4 regions of the Neobacillus sp. DFD-2R genome follow, and region 1 is predicted to be linked to each of the others. Evidence: a T-box and tRNA genes for the amino acid it is inferred to sense, from the RefSeq annotation. Region 1 holds a T-box; the other regions hold tRNA genes.
The links. The T-box of region 1 lies ahead of argS (arginine--tRNA ligase). A T-box ahead of a tRNA ligase gene usually reads a tRNA of that ligase, here a tRNA-Arg.

Region 1 (4,466 bases):
GCAATGGGAATTGAGTACCAAAAAGCAACCGCACCAATAGTTGCCAGTACAATCAGAATTTGTTCTGTCCCGTATGCAACCGATGATAATGCATCGGAGGACAGAATTGCTAATGCCTTTAAGATATTTAGTTTTTGTTCGCCTAACTCCGCCGATTTTAACGGACGGCCTATCAATAGCCTCTTGATAGAAGAGAGCATGTAATTTCACCCACCAAAATATTCTAATTAGAATTACCCGATTGATTTTATCACAACTCAATCGGGTTTATGAAGAGTTTTCTTTTGACAATACTGAATTACCCGTTTTATTTAGGATATAGTGACTTGTTTTTATTCTTCTCGAAAAACTTATGTTTATTATGAAATTACTTACGAATAAAATGGCATCAGGTATTTTTAACCCTTATGCCACATTTAAACAACACTTTTAAATGGCTAGGATTTTGTTTTGTATCCTTCTATTTTAAGCAATATTTCTTTTATGGGCGTGTTGCTGCCGGCGTATCCACCTAAACCTCCGCGCTTTTCAATAACGCGGTGGCAAGGAATAATAATCGGCAGTTGATTGGCTCTATTTGCTTGACCAACGGCTCTAACAGCCTTTGGATTACCAATCATTTCTGCCACATCTGCATAGCTTCTAACCTCTCCATAGGGGATTTTTAAAAGGGCGTTCCAAACCTTCTTTCTGAAATCTGTTCCTTCAATGGAAAGCGGCAAATCAAATTCTTTTCTCCGGCCGTTAAAATACTCATCTAATTGGCGTAGGGCTTCACCACAAAAGGCCATGTCCTCTTTAATAGTTGGATTTTCCTTCAAAAACATATTCCAATCTTCCTCGAAAAGCTCAATTCTTCTCAAACCTGATTCATCCGCAATAACATAAATTATTCCAACCGGTGATTGGTATGCTGCATAATTAAGGCTCATACAATCCGCTCCTGACAAACTAGTCCAATTTTTTTATTTAAGTATTCATATTTAAATTTAAGCTTCCGGATAGTTAAATGAAAGAGGCTGGCTCTACAAAATGAGCCAGCCTTTTTCATTAATTATTCCCATGAAGCAGTTTCAATAACACGTTTCATTGCCTGAATTTGCCCCAAATGGTTGGATTCATGGAAAATCGCAAAGTTAGCGATCTCTCCATAGGTCTCCAGACCATGGAACGGGCTTTTTAGCTTTTCATTCAAGTTCGCTGCCGGAATCTCCTTAATCCGTTCAATTTGTTCTTTTAACTGTGCTGATAATTCGCTGACAGATGGGACATCCTCCTGCCAATCAGCCGGTTTCGTTCGTGATCCAAATAGATTCATATATTTTTCGGGTAAATGACTTGATTTTTTGGGATAGCCAAACATAAATTGCTCTGCGACCGTTAATACATGACCAATATGCCAGTGTATCGTGTTATTAAAGCCTTTAGGTTGTACGTCGACAATACACTCATCCAGCGCATCCACATTCTTAACAAAGAGACTTCTTGTCAGCTCAAAATGTTTAAATAGTAATTCGCTCATCTTTATCTGCCTCCCCATATTTACTCTATTATATTTTAACCAAAATCATCCAATTATTGAAATAATACGCTTCTACATTTCCTCAGGAGCTTCCAGCCCGAGTAATCGTAAGCCTTCTTTAAGGACGATTGTTACGGAGGCTACCAGCGCTAATCTTGCTTGTTGGTCAGCATTTTCTTCAAGTATTTTTACTTCACCATAGTATTTATTAAAAGATTGGGCAAGGTCGACAACATACTTTGCGATCTGTGATGGATCCAGATTCTCAAACGCTCTTTTAACGGCATTAGGGAACTCCATTAATAAACTGATTACCTTCCATTCCTTTTCCCAAGAACAATGATTTATTTCTGCCGGTAGATCAGCTTGCCATTGGCCTTTTCGTAAAATGGAACATGCTCTCGCAAACGTATATTGTACGTACGGACCTGTTTCCCCTTCAAATCGAAGCATTTCTTCAAGAGAAAATTCAATATCATTCATTCGATAGTTTTTTAGGTCATGGAAAATGACGGCACCAACTCCAACTAGTTTCGCAACAGTGTCTTTGTTAGCAAGGAGCGGGTTTTTTTCTTCAATATTTTGGCGTGCCATTGAGATGGACTCATTAAGCACTTCCTCCAGTAAAATAACCTTCCCTTTTCTCGTCGACATTTTCTTTCCGTCTTTAAGCATCATTCCAAATGGGACATGTACCATTTGGCGGGCCCATCCGTAACCCATTTTATCCAAAACGGAGATTAGCTGTTTAAAATGCAGGCTTTGTTCATGCCCAACAACGTATAAGGATTTCTTAAAGTCGTAGTTTTCCTTCCGATAGATGGCCGCTGCTAAATCACGGGTTGCATAAAGGGTGGCTCCATCCGATTTTTTTATTAGACATGGCGGCAGCTGCTCTTCTGTCAACTCAACGACTAAGGCTTGATCAGATTCCACCAGCAATTGTTTTTCCTCCAGGAGTTTAACAACGGGGTCCATTTTATCATTATAGAAGGCTTCCCCTGCAAATGAGTCAAATTGAACGTTCATTAACTCATAAATTCTTGAAAACTCTTTTAATGACTCATCCCGAAACCATTGCCAAAGCTTGAATGCTTCTGCATCTCCATCCTCCAGCCTTTTAAACCATTTTCGGCCCTCTTCAATAAGGGATGGATCTGCTTCCGCTTCTTCATGAAATTTGATATATAGTGCCAACAATTCTTTAATAGGATTATTTCTTACTCGATCCGAATCTCCCCAAAGCTTATAAGCGGTGATCAGCTTCCCGAATTGCGTCCCCCAGTCACCCAGATGGTTAATCTTTATCGGGTTATAGTCACATTTTTCCGCAATTAATGCTAAGGAGTTGCCGATAACAGTCGAACGCAAATGCCCCATCGAAAAAGGCTTGGCAATATTAGGAGACGACATATCAATCGTTACCTTACCGCCTTCTCCTAATTCAAGAGCACCATAGCTTTCTTTTTGCTGAATGATTTCAGCTATCAATTCTTTGGCAACCGTCTGTTTGTTTAAAAATACATTCACGTAGGCACCAATGACTTCTATTTTTTCAAAAATGGGTGACTTAATCTTTTCACTTAGTAGTTGGGCAATTACATTTGGCGATTTTCTCTGTGTTTTGGCTAAGGAATAGCATGGAAAGGCTAAATCTCCATGCACCTCGCTTTTTGGCTTTTCAATCAGCAGTTCTAATTCACCAGCGGGGATTTCACTATCCAGTGCCGCAAAAAACAGTGCTGCAAGTTCCTTTTTAAAATTCATTTTTTAGACCTCCTTTTTTTTGCAGAAAAGCTCACAATTCTCAAAGATTAAACTTTTTATAAATTTTCAACGAAACAAAAAACTCCCGCCTCTATATAAAGAGACGAGAGTTAACCCGCGGTACCACTCTAATTGTTCAAAAGAACCGGCTTACTTTGTTAACGGAGCATTCTCCGGCATACCCTACAATTTTCAGGCAGGCATCTCAAAAGTGCGCTTCATTATCCGCTCTGTATCAGGCTCCCACCACCCCTGACTCGCTTGCACCTCACAGATAACTACTCTCTTTTTCATTGATTTTTTCCGAATTGATTATCAGTTATTATACTGGATAAAAAAGGATTTATCCAGAGGCAGTTTATTTTTTTTATTTTTTAAAATGGGGAAATCATAATGGTAAAGGAGGATTTACTATGTCCAGAAGAAACAAAATACTTATCCCTGAAGCGAGAAGAGGATTGGATGAGCTAAAAGCAAAGGTTGCAAATGTTCAAAATCCTGAGGATGCGAAGTTTGAAGCAGCAGAAGAAACCGGTGTTCCATTGAAAAAAGGGTACAATGGGCAGCTGACCTCCGAACAGGCAGGAAAAGTCGGCGGAAGGCTGGGCGGAAGTATGGTCCGCGAGCTTGTGAAAATGGCACAGGAGAATTTAAGTAAGCGAACATAACAAAAAACTCGGGTATTATACCCGAGTTTTTATCTAACATCAACTTTCGACTATTTAATTTTTAGAATTTTAAAAAAGATTTGACAAAATCGTGACAATTGATAGAATATTCAGTATAAGGAGTTGGTAACGATGAAAGAAAAACAGTTAAAAACCCTACTTAACTTTAAAAAGGCATCTACGTTTGGAATTAGCCTCGGAATTATGATTTTTTTATTCGGCCTTTTTGTAAACGTTTACAACCAGGGTTATTTCCTCTCCACATTAGGCATCGGAATCATAATTGCCTCCATGACTGTTTTCGGTTTTGGAATGTTTTTAAGTCTTATGGAGGATTATACGGTTAACAGCAAAAGTAATGTTACTACGAAAGCAAAAGTGTTTGCTTTCATTAAAAAGTAAAAGCAAAGAGCTGCCTCCAACCGGAGATAGCTCTTTATTTTACTGATATTGCAGATGATTTTGACGCTTGAATTTAACCATAAAGAATGTAAGTGTTGCAGAGAGGA
Region 2 (4,466 bases), 1.6 Mb from region 1:
TAGATGGAAGAGAATCATTGCAATTAAGACCCATACATATTGAAACAAATTATTTGAAGCATCCCGAAGGTTCTGTCCTCATTTCTGTGGGTGATACGAAGGTGATTTGCACTGCCAGTATAGAAGATCGAGTGCCGCCTTTTATGAGAGGAGAAGGTAAAGGATGGATTACTGCCGAATATTCGATGCTTCCCCGAGCAACGGAATCCCGAAACATAAGAGAGTCTTCCAAAGGGAAGGTATCAGGAAGGACAATGGAAATTCAACGGTTAATTGGCCGTGCCTTACGGGCGATTGTCGATTTAGGAGCTATTGGGGAAAGAACGGTATGGATTGATTGTGATGTCATTCAAGCCGATGGAGGAACCCGTACAGCATCGATTACGGGTGCGTTTGTAGCGATGGCTCTTGCCTTAAATGCGTTAGCTGAGAAAAAGGCGATTAAATTTCCAATTACCGATTACTTAGCAGCTACGAGCGTAGGAGTTTTAAAAAATAACCAGACTGTACTAGATTTAAACTATGCTGAAGATTCAAAAGCACAAGTGGATATGAATGTTGTCATGACCGGTAATGGAGAATTCGTTGAGCTCCAAGGCACGGGCGAGGAATCTACCTTTTCTTATGCACAGCTTCAAGAGTTATTGCATGCAGCCCAAGAAGGGTTAATGGAGCTTTTTGAACAACAAAAAATAGCCCTTGGAAATGAGATTACAAAAAAAATAGAAGAGAGAAGAAAGAAATAGAGGAGATCCGAAATGAAAGAAGTTATTATTGCGACAAAAAACCCTGGAAAAGCGAAGGAATTTGAGCATATTTTTGCATCAAGGGGAATTGCGGTTCGAACGCTGCTGGATTTTCCGGAAATCGCAGATGTCGAAGAAACAGGCACTACTTTTGAAGAGAATGCCATTCTGAAAGCAGAGGCTGTTTCACGTCTATTAAATAAAATGGTAATCGGTGATGATTCAGGACTAATGGTCGATGCGCTTGAAGGACGACCGGGAATTTATTCTGCCCGATATGCAGGAGAGCAAAAAGATGATCAAGCAAATACGGATAAAGTTCTTAGCGAATTAACAGACATTCCAACAGAGGAGCGAGCCGCCCGATTTTATTGTGCCTTAGCGATTGCTATGCCAAAGCAAAAAACAATTACCGTTTCAGGAACCTGTGAAGGCCAAATACTTGCAGAACGAAGAGGTACAAATGGCTTTGGCTATGACCCGGTTTTTTATTTGCCGGAAAAAGGACTGTCTATGGCGGAACTGCCATCCTCAGAAAAAAACAAAATCAGTCATCGCGCAAATGCGTTGAAAAAACTAGACACTGTTCTTGATTCTATACTAGAAAGAACTAACCAATCATGAGCAAAATTTTAATCGTAAGCGATAGCCATGGATTGACAAAAGAGCTCGAGATTTTACGGGAGAGGCATGTTCAGGAAGTCGATTTAATGATTCATTGCGGTGATTCACAACTAATGCCTGATGAACAACCTATTTCAGGTTATTTAACGGTAATGGGAAATTGTGATTTTGGCGGCTATCCATTGGAAACAGTCACAGAGATTGGCGACCGCAAAATATTTATTACCCATGGGCATAAATATTCTGTTAAAACGTCATTGATGAACTTAAAATATAAGGCTCAGGAATTTAACGCCAATATTGTTTGTTTTGGTCACTCTCATGTCATAGGTGCAGAAGTAATAGACGGGATTCTCTTTTTAAATCCGGGAAGTATCCGGCTGCCACGGGAGCGGTTTGAAAAAACATATATGATTCTGGATTTAATTGATGATAGGATAAAACTTTCTGTGTTTGAGTTAAATGGGCGGGAACTCGCGGATTTAGCTCGGGAATTTGTATTACCAAAAAGATAGAGGATCTCCCCTCTATCTTTCTTAAAAAATTAATGAAAACATGTTGACTTTTAAATATCAGGATTATATAATAAATCTTGTCTTCGATAACTTAATATGTCCCAGTAGCTCAGCCGGATAGAGCATACGCCTTCTAAGCGTACGGTCGGGAGTTCGAATCTCTCCTGGGACGCTAACTAAAAAGTGCAAATAAGCACTTTTTTTGTTTTAACCTCTTATTTCGTATGATTTAAGAGTTTTTTTGTCTTTTCTATTTTTCCGTGCTACACTATTTTTCAATACAAACGTAAGGACGGTTTTTTATGAAAAAACGGGGAAAAACACAAAGAAAAGATAATGTCATCTTCTTTCCCGGACTCGAAAAAAGATTAGCAGACAAAGGCTTAGAAAGCCTGCAAAAGAAAAATTTTGCTGAAGCTATTACCTTTTTGGAAGAGGCAAGAGGGCTTGATGCGGATAATGGTGACGTTTTAATCGGGCTTGTGCTCGCCTATTTTGAAGCAGCTTCTTTTCATAAAGCAAAAGAGTTGGCTAATGAGATGCTGTTGAAGGGGATCGGTGACTATTTTCAGTTGGTCGACCTTTATTTAACCATTCTCATTCAGCTTCATGAATACCCTGAAATTGTGTCAACAATCGAAGCGCTTTTAGAAGAAAAAGAAATTCCGCCGGAAAAACTGGATCACTTTTTAACCATCCTTCAGTTCAGCCGCCGTATGGCGGAGAATATTCAGCCTGAGTTAAATGATGATTTACCCGAGGAAAAGGAGCTGAATAAGTTAAATCTTTTTTCCTTACATAATTTGAATCAACAAATGTTGGTAATAGCAAATCTGGCAGAAAAAAATGTTCGTCCGTATATTCCTGAAATCCAAGCCTATTTAATCGCAGAAGATGGCCATCCTTTTCTAAAAACGATGCTGCTGACTCTTTTAAAAGAACAAGAATATGACAAAGAATTAACGGTAAACAAATTTAATATTCCACTGAAAATTATTCCAACTGAACTCCCGGAAATTAATTTACAGCCAAAAATGAAAGAGATAGTAGAATTATTAAGAGATAGATTGGAAAATAGTAATCCTGTTCTTTTTGAAAATATTATAGGATTGGTTGAACGGATTTTTTTTATCAGCTATCCATTCGACCTTCAACAGGAAAACACCGATGCATGGGCCGCAGCTTTTCATTTACTGGCGCATGATTACCTTGGAATAGAGCCTGAAATTAACAATATCTCTAGCGAATATCAGGTTTCAAGTGAAAAAATTAAGCTTGCAATGGCCAAAATAAGGGGAATAGAAGAAATTTCATATCCTAATATATAGGTATTGCTGTTGAAAGAAGATAAACCTATGTTATAATGTAGGGGTTGCACCCGTGTAAAAATAAAAATTTTACAGCAAAAGAGGATATTGACTTGATAGACAAGCATATTCCTACTAATTCGTTAAGAATGAAATGAGAATAGATTGTTGGAGGGAAATTAGTATGACTGCAAAGTGGGAAAAGTTAGAAGGAAACCGCGGTGTTCTTACAGTTGAAGTAAGTGCAGAGGAAGTAAGCAAAGGCTTAGAAGCGGCATTCCAAAAAGTAGTTAAACAAGTTAGCGTTCCGGGATTCCGTAAAGGAAAAATGCCTCGTGGAATGTTTGAAAAGCGTTTCGGTGTTGAATCTCTTTATCAAGATGCATTAGATATTATTCTACCGGAAGCATACGGAAATGCTATTGACGAAGCAGGTATTGAGCCGGTTGACCGTCCTGACATCGACATTGAGCAAATGGAAAAAGGCAAAGAACTTATTTTCAAAGCTACGGTTACAGTTAAACCGGAAGTGAAATTAGGCGAGTACAAAGGCTTAGAAGTAGAAGAGTTAGATACTAACGTAACAGATGAAGATATCCAAGCTGAATTAACAACTCTTCAAAACCGCCAAGCAGAACTAGTGGTAAAAGAAGAAGGCACTGCTGAAAACGGTGATACAGTTGTTATCGACTTTGAAGGATTCGTTGATGGCGAAGCATTTGAAGGCGGTAAAGCTGAAAACCATTCATTAGAGTTAGGCTCCGGATCTTTCATTCCCGGTTTTGAAGAGCAACTGGTAGGATTAGCTGCCGGTGAATCAAAAGATGTCGAAGTAACGTTCCCGGAAGAATACCATGCTGCCGAGCTAGCTGGTAAACCGGCAACTTTCAAAGTTACTGTTCATGAAATTAAAGGCAAAGAGCTTCCTGCATTAGATGACGAGTTTGCAAAAGATGTAGATGACGAAGTTGAAACTTTAGATGCATTAAAAGAAAAAATCAGAACTCGTTTAACAGATAGCAAAAAGCACGAAGCTGAACATCATGTTCGTGACTCAGTAGTAGAAAAAGCTGCTGCAAATGCAGAAGTTGAAATTCCTGAAGTTATGATTGAAAACGAAGTAAACCGCATGTTGCAAGAATTCGAGCAACGCTTACAAATGCAAGGTATGAATCTTGAGCTTTACTTCCAATTCTCAGGTCAAGACGAAAAAGCATTGCGTGCACAAATGAAAGAAGAAGCAGGGAATCGTGTACGTGTGAACTTAACGCTTG
Region 3 (4,466 bases), 1.3 Mb from region 1:
ACCTTTACGTTTACATCACATACAGGGGCTTTTCTAATTTTATAACCCGAAGATTTACAAGTTTGTTTTCGCCCCCTTATACATCTTCGGATTATTTTCATTCGTATAAATATCACCAGCATTTTTTAATCGCCAAATAATAAATATTAAGCTGATTGCTTTTGGTTTCTTCTTGCTCGATTTTCCTTTTTATTTGATTTTGATTTTGCTCTTAATTTAGACACTCTAAATAATAGGACCAATCCCGCACTCATCATTAAAGCCCATACAAGTGCGAATTTATTACCGCTTAAATATATTCCTATAATAGGTATCAACAGAAGTACGATGCTTTTTAGGTAATAATTTACTTTAGGATTAATGACCATCAAAACTGAAATAACAACAAGCAAAGAAGTTATCATATTATTCCCCAAAAAGGAGTGATTAGTGTAATTTACGTAGAAGTAATACCCAAATGATCCCAAAATTGCAAATAAGGAAAGATAAAATCTCATAAACGGCCTTTTATAAAACAGAATCCATACAGCCAAAAAATTAATGCCCGCACATATGCCAAGTACAACTAATGTATGGTAAAACGTAAAATTACCAATAGGATCTTTCATAAAGTTCCAAATGAATTTGAAGTTGAAACAAACAGCTGCTACTACAAATATCTTAAAGACTAGTTTTACTGAGAACATTTCCCTTTTCTTTTTCTTATTTGACGATCTGGATCTGGATGGCAAATATACTCCCGTTTGGCCGTTCTCATCTCCTTTTTTCTTTTTCTTACCTATAATCCATTGTTTATATCCTCTTTCTTCTGGTTCGCTTTCTACTTCTTGTCTAGTAGCATAATCTTTTTCTTTATATTCTTCGTCATCAACTTTTTTTACTTGTTGGTCTGAATTTGAATAAAAATCCAATGCCTATTCACCTCAAAAATCTTTTTTTATTATTATAACTTAATTAGTTATAAGTAGTGATTTCCAAGCTTCTATTTTAATAGAATCTCACAAAATTGAAGCTTAAAAATAGATAGTTCTTACTCAGTTAAAACAGAAAAACCCTTGCCATGGCAAGGGTTTTTGTACGTCCCAGAGAGGATTCGAACCTCCGACCTACAGTCTAGGAAACTAAACGGTATGTCAACGATATGTCAATGTATTGTCATTACGGTGATTGGACGGTATTAATGACTCATAGTGTAACCTTAGTCCTACGACCTTTAGTTTATGAACCTTTGCAGAATAGTTTCGTGATTGTCAATAATTTCAGTTTACAACGATTTATTGTCGTTTGCAGAAGCGGTACTAGACGGAACTAGACTGTGTGACTCGGACTAGACTGTATCCCTAAAGTGTTGTAAAAGTTTGCTTACTTACTGAAACGATTAAAGCATATTGAATAAAATAATCCGAGAATCAGAAGCGTCAAGATAAGTTATTAGACTCGACATAGAATTGGATACATTTGAAACGGGTTCTATCGAAGAGAAGATCGAGCCTTGAAGCAGTAAGCGGATTACCTACAGTAGGAACATTTCCGAAAAATTACGGAAACTATCAGCACGTAACCCAATACGAAAGGAATACCCTTTTGACTTTACAGTTGAATATTACGCTTAGTAGACGTTGCCGTACGAATCGGTGAAGTTATTATGTGTGCTTTTTTGACAAATATGTTTGAAACGATATTAGATTTGAAATTTATTTTTACAATTGAAAGGGTTAACATCAGTTCTGTCGAATAAATCATTAAGGAGGTGAGAGGATGTTGTATACTTATACTCCTGAGACTATTGGCGGAAGAATTAAAGGGACAGCACACTGTGGTAGAAAGAATTTGTATTTTGGAAAAAGCAATGTTGTTATAAGTGAAAGAGACGATGGAAAAATCTTCATTGAAGTTCAAGAGGGTTTTAAAACTACGAAAATCATTAGTAATGTTGAACTGGAATTTCAAAAACATCCAACAGATGACTACTACTATCCTGTTTTAAATCGAGCCTAATAAAATTTTAAATTGTCAACGACTCGTAATTTGGGTCGTTTTTTTTGTTGTATCAAACTACAAAGGGGATCAGTGCCCCATCGCCAAGAAAGACGGGGGTTATCATATCGGATACGCCTAAATGTAAGAGCATATTAAACAGAAAGTGGAAAAATGTACTGATTTGTAGTCCTATAGCGTAAAAAAACACGTCCTAAAGTTACATGAAAAAACGCTATGTCACGTCATTGTCACCGTCTGATTGAACGAGTAACAAATCGCATAACATAGCGTTTTTAAATGTATAGCGTCCCAGAGAGGATTCGAACCTCCGACCTACAGTTTAGGAAACTGTTGCTCTATCCTGCTGAGCTACTGGGACATTAAAATAAGGAACGTTATTAATTATAATAAGTTAATCGAAAAAGGTCAATAAATAAATAAGTTGGTATTGAATAATATATTTATCCCAATCGTATGAATAAAAATTACGGTATAATAGAATCAGTTTTGCAGAAATAAGAAATAGAGGTAAATACATGAAAAAAAGGCTATACATATTTGGAATTTTATTGCTGGCACTTCTCATACTTTTATTTGGCACTTATAAATTAATGAATTCACGAACATATCAGTTATTTGGCGGGCTAACCGGTCATGTTGAAACAAATAAAAAGGTTGTTGCGTTAACCTTTGATGATGGGCCGACAAAAAATGTGGACCAAATTTTGCCCCTTTTAAACAAATACCATGCGAAGGCAACCTTTTTCCTTATTGGAAATGAGCTAAAGAAAAATCCCGAAGAAGGAAAGAAAATAGCGGAAGCAGGGAATCAAATTGGCAATCATACCTACTCCCATCAACGGATGGTTTTCAAAAGTCAATCCTTCATAAAAGAAGAAATTGAAAAAACCGATCAATTAATTCGCCAAACGGGATATAAGGGAGAAATCGATTTTCGGCCGCCTAATGGCAAAAAGCTAATCGGTCTGCCCTATTATTTAATGAAACATCACAGAGATACCATTACATGGAGTCTTGAACCGGACACTTATTATACCTTGGCTTCTGACAAAGTAAATTACGTAAGCAAAAGTGTGAAACCAGGTTCTATTATTTTACTTCATCCTATGTATGATAAAACCGGCAACGAACTCAAAACGATAGAAGGAATACTAAAGAGTTTAACAAAAGAAGGTTATCGTTTTGTCACTGTAAATGAGCTTCAAAAATCATAATGTTTTCGAAAAAATATAGGAGTCCTCCAAATTTTGGAGGACTCCCTTTTTTTATTAAAATTAGAACTTAGCTTGGTAGTTTTGAAGTTCCCAAGTATGAACAGCTGTACGGTAGCTATCCCATTCAGACTTTTTCAAAGCAACATATTCGTTAAAGACATGCTCTCCAAGAACTTCCCGACCGATATGACCGTCTTCCAAAGCTTCTACAGCAGTCTCAAGGCTTCCTGGCAAGCTGTCGATTCCGCGTTCTTCACGCTCTTCGACTGACATATGGAAGATATCTTCATTTACAGAGCTAACAGGAGTTAATTCTCTGTCAACACCGTCAAGGCCAGCTGCTGCAATAACAGCAAACGTCAAATATGGGTTAGCAGATGGATCCGGACAACGAAGTTCTACGCGAGTTGCCATTCCTTTTTTGGCTGGGATACGGATCAAGGCAGAACGATTGGAAGCAGACCAAGCGATATAGCAAGGAGCTTCATATCCCGGAACCAAACGCTTGTATGAGTTAACTAGCGGATTCGTAACCGCAGCAAAGTTCTTTACATTCTCTAATAAACCGGCGATAAATTGGTAAGCAGTTTCTGATAATTGAAGACCATCGTTTTCATCGAAGAAAACGTTTTGACCATCTTTGAAGAAAGACATATTTACGTGCATTCCGGAGCCATTGATACCAAATACCGGTTTTGGCATGAAAGAAGCATGTAATCCGAATTGCTTAGCAACAGTTTTAACAACCCACTTATACGTTGTAGCGTTGTCAGCAGCTGTTAAAGCATCTGCGTACTTAAAGTTAATTTCATGTTGTCCCTCTGCTACTTCGTGGTGAGAAGCTTCGATTGTAAAGCCCATCGCTTTCAAAGCGCGGTAAATTTCCAAGCGAACGCGTTCGCCAATGTCGTGAGGTGATGGCTCAAAGTAGCCGCCCACATCATGCGTTTTTACAGTAGGCCTTCCATCTTCATCGGTTTTGAACAAGAAAAATTCCAATTCAGGTCCGACGGAAATGCTATAACCTTTTTTAGCAGCTTTTTCAACAGTCTTTTTTAATACGTTACGTGTATCACCCTCGAATAAAGTTCCATCAGGATTCGTTACGCTGCAAAGGAAGCGTGCTTCGGAATATCCTTCTTCAACAGACCAAGGAAGAACAGCAAAAGTGTTAAGGTCCGGTTGGAGGTAAAGGTCAGATTTGTTAATAGGAGAGAATCCAACGATAGAAGAACCGTCAAACATGATTTT
Region 4 (4,466 bases), 1.0 Mb from region 1:
AATCGGAAACGGGTTAGTAAATGTAGCTGTTGTCGGAGTACTTAATGGATTGGCTGGTCTGATTAAATCAAGAATGTTTTCAAACTTAAATTCTAGCAGCATTTCCTTCTTAATGACATCACGAAGGGTTCTTTGAGCACTTGAGTCGACCGTAAGAAGATCAGTTACTGAAAATACAGCAGGAGACAACCTGGTTGTTGCGCCTTCTAGTGTTCCTAAAACAAATTGAAGCTTCTCTGCCTCGGCATTCATGATGTGAGCAAGAGCTAATTCTTCAAGGGCAATAGAACTTAATAGTAAAGGAATCGTCTCCTCTACCGTAACCGAAATGGTAGGCGTAATATTAGGAATGTTCGGGAAGGACAAAATCATTCACCTCTTTTATTTTTTAGAACTATGTATACGTATGCCTAATAGTGCACCTAGAACACGGCCATTGCCCCGTTATAAATACTTTTCTTCCGGATTCAAGAAATCCATCAAACTAACATGAAATGAATTCATCGTTTGAAGGTATATATTATGGGTGTGGACTTTCCCCCCTTTAGCTTGTTTCGTTACACTGTAACAGTTTGGCGATTTTTAATTACAAGTGCATTCGAAATGGGTTTGGAAGTCGGGGGCAATAGTAGGTTTGCAGAGTAACTTCACATTCATAAAAACTAAGCTAGCATTGCGCTTTCAATTATCTAATTGCTAATTGGTATCGATAGTGTCCGCCTAATCTATAACAACCCTCCCGACCACATGTTCAAAAGTTATCTGCTCGAATTTTCCTGCATTATCCTCTATATGCAGATCATGGGAAATCGAATCAACGTAGTGAACGTGGACTGTAACTTCCTCCGTAAAGCCATCGTCCCATACAGTTAACTTAACTGCAAGATGGTACTCCATCGCATAACATATCCGCTGGTCGAATTCCTCGAGTTCATAGACGTCAATTAACGGTTTAGGCTGGCGTTCTTGATCCTTAAACATCGAGGGTTGCATTTCGAATGCACGCTAATAAATAAAATGTCGGTGTCCAATACCCCACGTTCTTGGATATAAGCTTTTAATACCTCTCTCAGACGCTTTGTAAGGGGTATACGGCGAGCGTATCGGTTTTTAGCATATTCGACATTAATCGTTCCTTTGCCATCAAATGAAACGTCTTTTAAACGTTCTTTATCGTAGAATTTTACGGTATCGGTTGAAAGTCCTTTAATACGGCAATGCCTTAAGAATTCTTTGACAGCGTTTTGAGAATTTGAGACCTGTAATTGCGTGGTATTTCTTTCAAGAGCGTGTTGTACGGAAACATTCGTAATGGTGTTTCTTCGTTTCATAGCGGATCCCTCCTTCGAATTAACGTAAGGAGCGTCCTGCACTGCGTGGTTTTTATGCGTGGTTTTTTTGGTTGAACTGTACCCAAAATGAAAAATGCCCCGACGCTTTGTAGTAAAGCGTAGAGGCACTGTTAACATTGACTTTATTACGCCCTCGGCAGGAATCGAACCCACATCTCAAGAACCGGAATCTTACGTGCTATCCGTTGCACCACGAGGGCAAATATTAGCGACCTTCATATTATATGCCATGTTCTAAAACTTTGCAAGTACTTAATAGGTTTAAAATACTCCTGATTGGTTATGATGGAATAGGGAAAGTTGTCGAACAATTTAAAGTCAATTTGTTTGACCTTTATTGACCATCAGTGTATGATAACAATACATATTATTTTCACTTTCAAACTCAGGAGGAGGAAGAAAAATGAATTTGATTCCTACAGTTATTGAACAAACAAATCGGGGCGAGAGAGCATATGACATTTATTCCCGTCTTTTAAAAGACCGGATTATTATGCTTGGCAGTGCCATTGATGATCATGTTGCCAATTCTATTGTTGCACAGTTATTATTCCTTGAAGCGGAAAACCCTGAAAAAGACATTACACTTTACATCAATAGTCCGGGTGGAAGTATCACAGCCGGGATGGCGATTTATGATACAATGCAATATATTAAAGCAAATGTATCTACGGTATGTATAGGTATGGCAGCATCGATGGGTGCTTTCTTACTAGCCGCAGGTGAAAAAGGGAAGCGCTATGCTCTGCCTAACGCGGAAGTTATGATTCACCAGCCACTTGGCGGTGCACAAGGACAAGCAACGGAAATTGAAATTGCGGCAAAACGCATTCTATTCCTTCGTGAAAAATTAAATGGAATTTTAGCCGAACGTACAGGCCAGCCACTTGAGGTTATTCAAAAAGATACAGACCGCGATAATTTCATGACAGCGGAAAGAGCAAAGGAATATGGCCTGATTGACCAAATCATCACACGTAACCTATTTGATGAAAAAAATAAAAAGTAAACAGTAAGGGTTTGGCTGTAACCGCCAAACCCTTTTTTTAATGTTCTTTTTCGATAAATTCGCTTAATACATTAATCGCATTTTCTTCATCATCACCATCAGCCACAATGTTAATCACAACTCCTGTACCAACAGCAAGACTCATTAATCCCATTATGCTTTTTGCATTTACCTTTTTTCCATCCTTTTCAAGAAATATATCCGATGAAAATCGGTTTGCTTCTTGGACAAATAAGGCTGCAGGTCGTGCTTGAAGCCCTGTTTTCAATTTTACTTCTGCTTGTTTTACCCTCATTACAAAATTCCTCCTCATGTAATTTTTCTATTTTCTTGGATCTAATTCACCTAGACGCAATTTTTCAGCAATTTCATCTATTTTTCTTAATCTATGATTTATCCCCGACTTACTAATGGATCCGCCTGAGACCATTTCCCCTAACTCTTTTAAGGTAACATCCGTAAAATTCATCCGCAGTTCGGCAATTTCCCTTAACTTATCAGGCAAAATATGAAGCCCGACAGTTTGGTCAATAAAGCGGATATTTTCTACCTGCCTGATGGAAGCACCGATTGTTTTATTTAAGTTTGCTGTTTCACAATTTACAAGACGATTAACGGAATTCCTCATATCCCTTACAATTCTTACATCCTCAAAACGAAGCAAGGCATTATGGGCACCAATGATATTCAAAAATTCGGTTATTTTTTCTGCCTCTTTTAGATAGGTAATGAAGCCCTTTTTTCGCTCGAGCGTTTTACTGTTTAAACCAAATGTATTCATCAATTCGCACAAAGAATCATTATGTTCTTTATAAAGCGAAAAAATTTCCAAATGATAAGAAGACGTTTCAGGGTTGTTTACTGAGCCTCCGGCTAGAAATGCTCCCCGTAAATAAGAACGCTTACAACACTTCTTTTTCACTAGCTCCTTAGAAATATCATGAATGAAGGTGAATCCTTCACCTAGGATTTTTGTATCCTCAAGTATTTCTCTTGCTTGCTGCGATAAACGGACAATATAGACATTATTTTTTTTCAAACGCATTTTTTTCCTTACCAGCAGCTCAACTTGAATTTGGTAACTCTTTTTTAGTAATGTATATATTCTTCTGGCGATTGCTGCATTTTCAGTTTGAATATCGACAATTAACTTACGATTGGAGAATGATAGAGAACCGTTCATGCGAATTAAAGCGGAAAGCTCTGCTTGAATACAGCACGATTTCACTTCCAGGTTCGTTAATTCTTTTTTCGTTTCCGAAGCGAAAGACATCCCCTTCACCCCCCTTTTTACCGGACACCTTTATTTACGCATCAAAGCGCTTTTTGGTTTCAGTTATTAATAAATTATATAAAATTTGGGCTACTTTTTTCGGATCATGCCGAAGTGCCCCATTTTCCTGTACGGCAATATCTGCATGAACTACTTCAAGCCCAAGCTCATATAGCCGCGGCAAATCATATTGTACCGGATCCGCTAACTCCTCATTATAGCGAAGCTGGATATCCGGGGGAATCTCTTCATTATTTACTAATATCGTATTAATGCACGCACCGCTCATGTGATCGTAAATAGCCTGAACATGATCACTTGCGGTAAACCCATGCGTTTCTCCGGCTTGTGTCATCAAATTACAAATATATACCTTATTTGCATGAGAGCGACAGATTTCATCCCCCAATCTGGGAACGAGAAGATTCGGCAGAATACTGGTGTATAAGCTTCCCGGGCCAATTATTATTAAATCAGCCTGCCGAATTGCTTGAATGCTTTCCGGTAATGGGCGAATATTCCCGGGTGTTAAAAAGACCTTTTTAATCCTTTTACCGGAGTAGGGGATTTTCGATTCCCCTGAAACAATCGTCCCATCTTCCATTTCGGCATGTAAAACAACGCTTTGGTTTGCTGCCGGCAATACCTTGCCACGAACATTTAATACCTTACTCATTTCTTGAATAGCATGCACAAAATTCCCGGTAATGGAAGTCATCGCCGCTAATATTAAGTTCCCAAGTGAATGTCCGGATAATTCATTCGATGTAGAAAATCGATGTTGAAACATTTCCTCAACAAGCGGCTCTACATCAGATAATGCCGCTAAAAC

Region 2: it has a tRNA-Arg gene. The T-box ahead of argS (arginine--tRNA ligase) is inferred to sense a tRNA for this amino acid. The anticodon was not compared.
Region 3: it has a tRNA-Arg gene. The T-box ahead of argS (arginine--tRNA ligase) is inferred to sense a tRNA for this amino acid. The anticodon was not compared.
Region 4: it has a tRNA-Arg gene. The T-box ahead of argS (arginine--tRNA ligase) is inferred to sense a tRNA for this amino acid. The anticodon was not compared.

Annotation. Positions count from the first base shown of each region.
Region 1 covers NZ_CM173228.1:5,254,933-5,259,398, forward strand. The annotation lists gene AC3ANV_RS26335 (APC family permease) at 1-200, opposite strand, end outside; gene AC3ANV_RS26340 (methylated-DNA--[protein]-cysteine S-methyltransferase) at 438-932, opposite strand; gene AC3ANV_RS26345 (DinB family protein) at 1,055-1,522, opposite strand; gene argS (arginine--tRNA ligase) at 1,595-3,289, opposite strand; T-box leader at 3,386-3,592, opposite strand; gene AC3ANV_RS26355 (alpha/beta-type small acid-soluble spore protein) at 3,703-3,957, shown strand; gene AC3ANV_RS26360 (hypothetical protein) at 4,090-4,359, shown strand; gene AC3ANV_RS26365 (YhgE/Pip family protein) at 4,399-4,466, opposite strand, start outside.
Region 2 covers NZ_CM173228.1:1,372,269-1,376,734, forward strand. The annotation lists gene rph (ribonuclease PH) at 1-746, shown strand, start outside; gene AC3ANV_RS06610 (XTP/dITP diphosphatase) at 759-1,370, shown strand; gene AC3ANV_RS06615 (metallophosphoesterase family protein) at 1,367-1,885, shown strand; tRNA gene AC3ANV_RS06620 (tRNA-Arg) at 1,984-2,057, shown strand; gene AC3ANV_RS06625 (tetratricopeptide repeat protein) at 2,188-3,213, shown strand; gene tig (trigger factor) at 3,377-4,466, shown strand, end outside.
Region 3 covers NZ_CM173228.1:3,909,013-3,913,478, reverse strand. The annotation lists gene AC3ANV_RS19535 (hypothetical protein) at 147-911, opposite strand; gene AC3ANV_RS19530 (hypothetical protein) at 1,759-1,998, shown strand; tRNA gene AC3ANV_RS19525 (tRNA-Arg) at 2,286-2,359, opposite strand; gene AC3ANV_RS19520 (polysaccharide deacetylase family protein) at 2,517-3,215, shown strand; gene glnA (type I glutamate--ammonia ligase) at 3,276-4,466, opposite strand, start outside.
Region 4 covers NZ_CM173228.1:786,670-791,135, reverse strand. The annotation lists gene AC3ANV_RS03770 (alpha-helical endospore appendage domain-containing protein) at 1-366, opposite strand, end outside; gene AC3ANV_RS03765 (YolD-like family protein) at 721-993, opposite strand; gene AC3ANV_RS03760 (hypothetical protein) at 945-1,331, opposite strand; tRNA gene AC3ANV_RS03755 (tRNA-Arg) at 1,481-1,552, opposite strand; gene clpP (ATP-dependent Clp endopeptidase proteolytic subunit ClpP) at 1,756-2,361, shown strand; gene AC3ANV_RS03745 (HPr family phosphocarrier protein) at 2,399-2,656, opposite strand; gene whiA (DNA-binding protein WhiA) at 2,684-3,634, opposite strand; gene AC3ANV_RS03735 (gluconeogenesis factor YvcK family protein) at 3,669-4,466, opposite strand, start outside.